Regions from separate parts of the Nitrobacter sp. MLSD-S21 genome, predicted to be linked through region 3. Evidence: predicted binding sites of a transcription regulator. Region 3 holds the regulator's gene; each other region holds the start of a gene.
What was found. Region 3 encodes LexA, which represses DNA repair genes until DNA is damaged. Its sites were predicted from a motif close to TGTTCNNNNTGTGTTCNG; they were not measured.
Positions count from the first base shown of each region.

Region 1: uvrA (excinuclease ABC subunit UvrA) is a predicted target of LexA. The motif match lies at 890-907, and genes of this name have one in related genera.
Region 2: AC1RT6_RS15070 (DNA recombination protein RmuC) is a predicted target of LexA. The motif match lies at 910-927, and genes of this name have one in related genera.
Region 4: AC1RT6_RS06665 (ATP-dependent helicase) is a predicted target of LexA. The motif match lies at 1,222-1,239, and genes of this name have one in related genera.

Region 1 is NZ_JBXASZ010000001.1:812,843-815,045, reverse strand. It holds gene AC1RT6_RS04070 (outer membrane protein) at 1-717, shown strand, start outside; gene uvrA (excinuclease ABC subunit UvrA) at 996-2,203, shown strand, end outside.
Region 2 is NZ_JBXASZ010000005.1:103,537-105,739, reverse strand. It holds gene AC1RT6_RS15070 (DNA recombination protein RmuC) at 1-879, opposite strand, end outside; gene def (peptide deformylase) at 1,028-1,555, shown strand; gene fmt (methionyl-tRNA formyltransferase) at 1,587-2,203, shown strand, end outside.
Region 3 is NZ_JBXASZ010000001.1:451,419-453,621, forward strand. It holds partial or broken gene AC1RT6_RS02260 (ComEC/Rec2 family competence protein) at 1-847, shown strand, start outside; gene lexA (transcriptional repressor LexA) at 888-1,592, opposite strand; gene AC1RT6_RS02270 (molybdopterin molybdotransferase MoeA) at 1,755-2,203, opposite strand, start outside.
Region 4 is NZ_JBXASZ010000002.1:177,786-179,988, forward strand. It holds gene ligD (DNA ligase D) at 1-883, shown strand, start outside; gene AC1RT6_RS06665 (ATP-dependent helicase) at 1,267-2,203, shown strand, end outside.

The sequences.
Region 1 (2,203 bases), 360 kb from region 3:
GCGCCCGCCACTGCGGCCGACCTTGCCCCGCGTCCATATACGAAGGCCCCTCCGATGGTGGCCGCGATTTACGATTGGAGCGGCTTCTACATCGGCGCGAACGGTGGCTGGGGATCGAGCCGCAATTGCTGGGACTTCACGACGCCCGCAGGGGTTGTCGTGGCGCGTGAAGGTTGCCATGACGCAACCGGCGGCACGGCCGGTGGTCAGATCGGCTATCGCTGGCAGAGCAGCAATTGGGTGTTCGGGCTGGAAGCTCAGGGTAACTGGGCCGATATAAGTGGTCGCCGTGCCAGCCTCGCCTTCCCTGCCTTCACCAACGACAGCCATCTGGGTGCGTTCGGCCTGTTCACTGGCCAGGTCGGGTATGCTTGGGATGCCACGTTGCTTTACGTGAAGGGCGGCGCCGCCGTGACCTCTAACCGATACCGGAGCCTTGGCACCCTGACTGGCGTTCAGGTGACCAACAACGTCAATAATACCGACTGGGGCGCTACGGTCGGCGTCGGCCTCGAATATGGATTTGCGCCAAACTGGTCGCTCGGATTCGAGTACGATCACATCTTTATGGGTAGCAACAGATATACCTTCATCAACAATGGTGTTGCAGGGGCCGCCGGTACGCTGTTTGGAACCGACAATATCGGCCAGGACGTGGATCTCGTCACGGCGCGCATCAATTACCGCTGGGGTGGCCCAGCCATTGCACGGTACTGATCGCGTCTGATCCGACGTTCTTGGAAAACTTGAAAGGCCGGCTTTTTGCCGGCCTTTTTGTTTGAGCCACGGGTCGCAGGCAACCCCGCCAACGGGCAGCCTACTGATACGCCGTGCTGCTCCTCCCGATGAAATCGGGGATGATCGCTGACGCCCTCTGGAAATCGCCCGCTGTTCTATCTACGTTCCACAGACTGCTACAGATGGCGCCACTCCGGGGATTGCCCGGCGGGGCGCGCCCAAACGCGGTGCGGCTTCTGCATCCGGAAAAGCCTGTCATGGACGAAGTCATCAAGGCGAAGCGGCAACAATTGAGTCCCGCGAGTCGCGCCATCACGATTCGCGGCGCTCGCGAACACAACCTCAAGAATGTCGATCTGGAAATCCCACGCGACAGGCTCGTGGTGTTCACCGGCCTCTCCGGCTCTGGCAAGTCCTCGCTGGCGTTCGACACCATCTATGCCGAGGGTCAGCGCCGCTATGTCGAGTCCCTGTCGGCTTACGCGCGTCAGTTTCTGGAGATGATGCAGAAGCCCGACGTCGATCAGATCGACGGGCTGTCGCCGGCGATCTCCATCGAGCAGAAAACGACTTCGAAGAATCCACGCTCGACCGTGGGGACCGTGACTGAGATCTACGATTACATGCGGCTATTGTGGGCGCGCGTCGGCGTGCCCTATTCGCCTGCAACCGGCCTGCCGATCGAAAGCCAGACGGTGTCGCAGATGGTCGACCGGGTATTGGCGCTACCCGATGGCACGCGGCTCTATCTGCTGGCGCCGGTCGTTCGCGGCCGAAAGGGCGAGTATCGAAAAGAACTGGCAGAGTATCTCAAAAAGGGTTTTCAGCGCGTCAAGATCGACGGAGCTTTTTACGAACTTGCCGATGCTCCCACTCTGGATAAAAAGTTTCCGCACGATATCGACGTGGTAGTCGACCGCATCGTTGTAAGGCCGGACCTGGGCCAGCGGCTGGCTGAGTCATTCGAGACTGCCTTGAAGCTCGCAGAGGGGCTGGCGGTGATCGAATATGCGGACGCGCCTCCTTCACCTCTCGCCGGAGAGGGCGAAAAGAAGAAAATCGCGAAGATCCACGACAAGAGCGGTCCTGAACGCATCCTGTTCTCGGAAAAGTTCGCGTGCCCCGTGTCCGGCTTCACACTCCCTGAGATCGAGCCGCGGCTGTTCTCGTTCAATAATCCCTACGGCGCCTGCCCGAAATGCGGTGGTCTCGGTATCGAGCAGCACGTCGATGAAGATCTCGTCATCCCGAACAGGGAATTGACGCTGCGCAAAGGCGCGATCGCACCGTGGGCAAAATCGTCGTCACCATACTACTTGCAGACCCTCACCGCGCTTGGCAAATTTTACAAATTCGCTCTGGATACCAAATGGAAGGACTTGCCGAAGAAGACGCAGGCCGCGCTTTTGCATGGCTCGGGCGACAGTGAGATCAAGTTCTCCTATGAAGACGGCGTGCGCTCCTA
Region 2 (2,203 bases), on a different contig from region 3:
GAGTGACGGCGATACCAGCACGATCCGGGCACGATAGGCCTTCTGGATCACATCGTCGAAGCTGTCGTAAATCTCGGCATAGACCGATTCCGATGGCACGAACATCAGCGCGGTGTCCTGGGTCTCGCCCGGGATCAGATATTTTCCGGCGATGTCGGTGACGTGCCGCATAACGTCAGCGCGCAGCCGCTGAGTTCCGAGTTTCCTTTCGTCGTCGGTTCGGGCGTCGCGCAGCGCCGTCATCGCCTCAAGCGGAAATTTCGCATCGATGCAAAGCGGGCGCTGATCGGGGAGGAAGATTACGCAATCCGGCCGCTTACCGTTTGGCAGCGTATACTGAAAGGCGAACGAGCCCTTCGGCATTCCGTCCTGCACGATCGCCTCCATCCGCGCCTGCCCGAACGCGCCGCGCGACTGCTTGTTGGCGAGCACATCGCGCAGCGTCGTCACCTGCGTCGTCAGTTCGGTCAGGTTCTGGTGCGCGTTGTCGATAATTCCGAGCCGTTCGTGCAGCACCCGCAGACTGTCCATGGTGTTGCGTGTGGTCTGCTCCATCGACTGGCCGACGCGGTGGGTGACCGCGTCCAGCCGATCGCTGACCGCCCTCGCCATCTCCGCCTGTCGCCCTGCGAGCGCCTTGCCCATGGCATCGACACGGCCGGTGGCCTCGGCCTGCGTACGCATCATGTCGATGAGACGCTCCTCGAGTTCATCCGCGCGACTTGCTTGCGCGGTCGCCATTTCGGTTCCCCGGCGTCCCGAGCGCGCGATCACGATCGCAATGCTCAGCAACAATGCCAGCGCCAGCGCGCCAAACGCGATCAGCACGGTGCCGGTCCGCACCGGCACATCGCCCAGCATGAAAAGAATGTCGCTCATCCGCCCATCGTAGCCGATTCGGCCATGTTCGCGAACGAAGAGCGAACACACGGAGTTAACGAAAGCTCAATGTGCCTGCTCATGACGGCCGGACGGTCAATGCAGCTCGCGGATTGACCCGGACAGACTCGGGGATTACATCGCCGGCATGGCCATTCGCGAAATCATCATTGTGCCGGACAAGCAGTTGCGCCTCGTGTCAAGGCCGATCGAAAAGGTCACGCCGGAAATCCGCAAGCTTGCCGACGACATGTTCGAGACCATGTACGACGCGCCGGGCATCGGGCTCGCCGGCATCCAGATCGCGCAGCCTGTCCGCATCGTCACCATGGACCTCGCCAAACGCGACGAAGAAGGAGAGACGAAACCGCGGCCGCGTGTTTTCATCAATCCGGAAATCCTCTCGGCTTCGGAGGAGCTGTCGGTCTATGAAGAAGGCTGCCTGTCGATCCCCGAATATTACGAGGAGGTCGAACGGCCGGCGCGCGTGCGGATTCGCTTCACCGATCTTGACGGCAAGGTTCACGAGGAGGATGCCGAGGGTCTTTTCGCCACCTGCATTCAGCATGAGATCGACCATCTCAATGGCGTGCTGTTTGTCGATTACCTCTCGAAACTGAAACGCGACCGTGTGATGAAAAAATTCACCAAGGCCGCGAAGCTCGCCGCAAGATAAAGCGGTTTTTTGCCGCGCAGAAATCAATCAGATGCCGCTTCGCCTGATTTTCATGGGCACGCCCGAATTTGCGGTGCCGACGCTGCTGCAACTCGTGGCCCACGGCCACGAGATCGCGGCCGTATACAGCCGCGAGGCGAGGCCCGCCGGCCGTGGCATGAAGCTGCAGCCGAGCCCGGTGGCGCGGGAAGCGCAGCGCCTCGGCCTCCCCGTGCTGACGCCAAAAACGCTGAAGACGCCGGAGGCGCTGCTTGAGTTTCAATCGTTCGTCCCCGATGCCGCGATCGTCGTCGCCTATGGCATGATCCTGCCGCAGGCGATCCTCGGTGCGCCGCGATATGGCTGCTACAATCTGCACGCATCGTTGCTACCGCGCTGGCGCGGTGCTGCACCGATCAACCGCGCCATCATGGCCGGTGATGCCGAAAGCGGCGTCATGGTCATGAAGATGGATGCCGGCCTCGACACCGGCGACGTGGCCCTGGCCGAGCGGATCACCATCACCGATGCGATGACGGCGTCGGATCTTCATGACGCGCTGGCGCCGCTTGGGGCTGATCTAATGGTGCGTGCGATGGCCTCGCTGTCGCGCGACGGCCTGCAGTTGACGAAGCAGAGCGAACAAGGCGTCACCTACGCTGCCAAGAT
Region 3 (2,203 bases):
GCCGGTGATCTCGGCGCTGGTGATGCCGGCCGGGCTTCTCGGACTTGCGGCCATGCCGTTTGGCTTCGACGGCGTGTTCTGGCGGCTGATGGACTTTGGCATCGAATGGATGGTCGCTGTGGCTCAATGGGTAGCGGCGCTTCCGGGCGCCATCGGTCATACGGCTGCTTTTGGAACGGGGCCGCTGCTCGCGGCGACCGCGGGCATCATTCTGCTCGGACTGTTGAGAACACCGCTGCGCTGGAGCGGCGCGGTTGTGGTCGCGCTGGCGATCGTGTGGTCATTTGCGGTGACGCCGCCGGATATCCTGATCTCCGCGGAAGGTCGCAATGTCGCCGTGAGGGGCGGGGACGGCCGGCTGCGCCTCATCAGTACGAGTAAGGACTCTTTCACGGTCAGGGAATGGCTTGCCGCCGACGGGGATGGGCGTGGGTCTGCCGACCCTACGCTGGCGGAAGGCGTCTCATGCGACGATGAGGGCTGCGTGGTCAAGGTGAGTGGAGGTGGACTTGTCGCGCTTACGCGGCGTCCGGAGGCGATGCAGGATGATTGTACGCGGGCGGAGCTCATGGTGACGCCGTGGCAGGCTCCGGAGGGGTGCCCAGCGCAGGTGATCGATCAAAACAGGCTGCGGCGTGAAGGCGCTCTTGCCTTGTGGCGAACCCCAAGTGCTTCAAGATCTGGTGCTTCAAGATCCGGCTTTGCTGTTGATGCCGTACGTCCTGTCGGCGTCGATCGTCCCTGGTCATCCGCTGCCGTCGATGAACAGTCGGCACAGCTGCAATCAAAACCGGAACCCCCGGCCGACGCCACGCCGGTGCCCGAGGATCTCCAGCCGGACGATTGAACGGCTTGTCCACGGTTGGAGCCTTTCGCTCCTGATGAAATCAGTACTTGCGGTAAATGCCGATCAGTCTGCCCTGGATCTGGACCCGATTGGGCGGAAGTATGCGAACTTCGTAAGCCGTGTTCGCCGGCTCCAGCGCGATCGAAGCACCGCGACGGCGGAAGCGTTTCAACGTCGCTTCTTCTTCGTCGATCAGGGCAACGACGATGTCGCCGGTATCAGCGGTCTGGTTCCGCTGGATCAACGCAAGATCGCCATCGAGAATTCCGGCATCGACCATAGAATCGCCGCGTACCTCAAGCGCGTAGTGTTCGCCGGTACCAAGCATGTCGGGCGGCACGCTGACGGTGTGGCTGCAGGTCTGCAACGCTTCGATCGGCGTGCCGGCTGCAATCCGTCCCATCACCGGTACGGCGACCGGACGTTCCACATCGTCGACGACAGCGCCGCCGCTGCGGCGGACTTTGCCCAGATTGCCTTCGATGACGCTCGGTGTGAAACCGCGACGGCCGCCGCCGCCGCTGGCGGCGAGTTCGGGCAGTTTGATGACTTCGATGGCGCGGGCGCGGTTGGGCAGACGGCGGATGAATCCTCGTTCTTCCAGCGCGGTAATCAGGCGATGGATGCCGGACTTCGAGCGCAGGTCGAGCGCGTCCTTCATTTCATCGAACGAGGGCGGCACGCCGGATTCTTTCAGCCGTTCGTTGATAAAACGCAGGAGTTCATACTGTTTGCGCGTGAGCATCCCGACCCAGTCCCTGGTTGATGGGTTCTTGCCAACTAGGGGACATCGGGCCTGCAGCCCTTATAACCCCGCGGCACGAACCTCGAAACAAATCATGAACATACACTATATGTTCGATATGTGTTCCGCAACCCTTTAATTTAAGGTCAACAAAGCGACGTTTTATGACAGCGAAAGCTTAATGATGGCGCAGGGCTCGCCTTTGCTTGCGGCCGGCGCAAATGGCGTGCGGATTACGAGAGCCTCTGCCGCAGCGAGTTTTCCCATCAGCGAGCTGTCCTGATGCCCGATCGGCGTCGCGACCGGCAAGCCGTCCGTCGAGGGTGTGAGTCGGGCGCGCAGATAATCCTGCCTGGCTTGATTGGCGCTAACATCGCTGCCGAGCAGCGCCGGTTCAATGCAGTGGTGCACATCTTCACGCCCCGATAGCGCGCGAATCAGCGGCACCATGAACAGAAACGCGCAGATGTAGGACGAGACGGGATTGCCGGGGAGGCCGATCACCCGCATCGGGCCTAGACGTCCGTGCATCATCGGCTTGCCCGGCCGCAGTGCGATCCGCCAGAACGCAATCTCCACGCCTTCCGCCTCCAGCGCACGCTTGACGAAGT
Region 4 (2,203 bases), on a different contig from region 3:
TAAGGTCCTGTGGCCCGATGAGGGGCAAGGTCCGGTCACCAAGATCGACCTCGCTTTGTATTACGAGAGCGTCGGCGCCTGGATGATGGAGCATCTCAAGGGTCGTCCCTGCTCGATCATCAGGGCTCCGGACGGTATCGGTGGACAACGCTTCTTTCAGCGCCATTCGATGAAGGGCGGCTCCAGCCTACTTGAGGAGGTCACGGTCTCCGGCGATCGAAAGCCCTATGTGCAGATCGATCGTATCGAGGGTTTGGCCGCCGTAGCGCAGAGTGCGGGTGTCGAGCTGCATCCTTGGAACAACCAGCCCGGCGACCCTACCCTTCCCGGACGGTTAGTCTTCGATCTTGATCCCGCGCCGGACGTGGACTTCGGGGTCGTGATCGACGCCGCAAAGGAAATGCGCGACCGCCTGTCCGAGCTTGGCCTCGTCTCGTTCTGCAAGACCACCGGTGGCAAAGGCCTGCACGTCGTTACCCCGCTCGCGCGCCCGAAAAGAGGACAACAGCTGGACTGGGCCACAGCGAAGCAGTTCGCCCGCGACGTTTGCAGCCGGATGGCTCGCGAAAGTCCGGACCGATATCTCATCAACATGAGTAAGTCGAAAAGAGTGGGAAAGATATTTCTCGACTATTTGAGGAACGATCAGTTCTCAACCGCGGTGGCACCTCTCTCTCCCAGGGCGCGCGCGCATGCACCGGTGTCGATGCCGATCACGTGGGTTCAAGTCAAACACGGCCTTGACCCCATGCAATACACCATCGGTACCGTGCCCCAGCTTCTCAAGAAGTCGAAGGCCTGGGTCGATTACTGCGAAGGTGAACGCCCGCTTTCGGAAGCGATTGCTAGACTGGCAAGACTATCGACAAAGCTGGCAGCTTGATGCTTCCTCGTTTAAGCAACGAGCGCCTGTCGAACCGTCCTTGGGGCGCCAGTACCACTCTCGGAGACGAATAGCCGGAGCGGTTCTTCGCGGCATAGGAGCCTCCCAGGCACTCCGCTTTCAAATTTTGCCAAACTCAATCCCGTGAATGCAAAGACCCCCGCGATCGATCTCGTCGATTACCCCAACGATGAGACGACTCTTGAAGACAATTTCCAAAGCAGAGTGCTCCGGGATCGCTGCCGAAACCGGCATCCAAGGCACCTGGCGATTGCGACAAGCCGAGGCAGTTCTCGGCAACCACGGTTCGTGTAGCAGACGGGGTCGACTTAAACGCCAGTTCATGATTTGTACTGTAGCCTCGAGATTCGGGGCAAGTGGAAATGTTGCAGCAGGTCAACACAAGTTGCCAACATGACGCCGGGGATACCGGTTATCTGGCTGGGCTGAATCCGCAGCAACGGCGCGCGGTCGAGCATGGATGCATTGACCTAAATGAGGCCCCGCCCCTCCTGATCATTGCCGGTGCCGGCTCCGGCAAGACCAACACGCTGGCGCATCGCGTGGCGCACCTGGTTGTTTCAGGCGCTGATCCGCGCCGGATCATGCTGCTGACTTTCTCGCGGCGCGCCGCAGTCGAGATGCAGCGCCGGGTCGAGCGGATCATGACGAAAGCGCTTGGGCTGAACGCCGGCGCGATGGCTGATGCGTTGGCCTGGTCGGGAACGTTTCACGCGATGGGCGCGCGGTTGTTGCGCGAATACGCGTCAGACATTGGGCTGGACGCGGCCTTCACGATCCATGACCGGGAAGACTCCGCCGACTTGATGAATCTGGTGCGACACGATCTCGGCTTCTCGAAAATGGAGAAGCGCTTCCCTATGAAGGATACGTGTCTGGCGATCTATTCGCGTGCCGTGAACGCGGAACAGCCGCTTGGTGAGGTTCTCGGCAGCGTCTTTCCTTGGTGCGCCGAATGGGAGGCCGAGCTGCAAAGGCTGTTCGGGGCCTATGTCGCGGCCAAGCAAAATCAGAACGTGCTCGATTACGATGATCTGCTGCTCTACTGGGCGCAGATGATGATGGCGCCCGCGCTGGCCGACGATCTCTCCGACCGCTTTGACCACGTGCTGATCGACGAATACCAGGACACGAACAAGCTCCAAGCGTCGATTCTGCTCAATTTCAAGCCGACCGGCCGCGGCCTTACGGTCGTCGGAGACGACGCCCAGTCGATCTATTCATTTCGTGCAGCGACGGTGCGCAATATTCTCGATTTCCCCGGTCACTTCACGCCGAAGGCCGAGCTAATCACGCTCG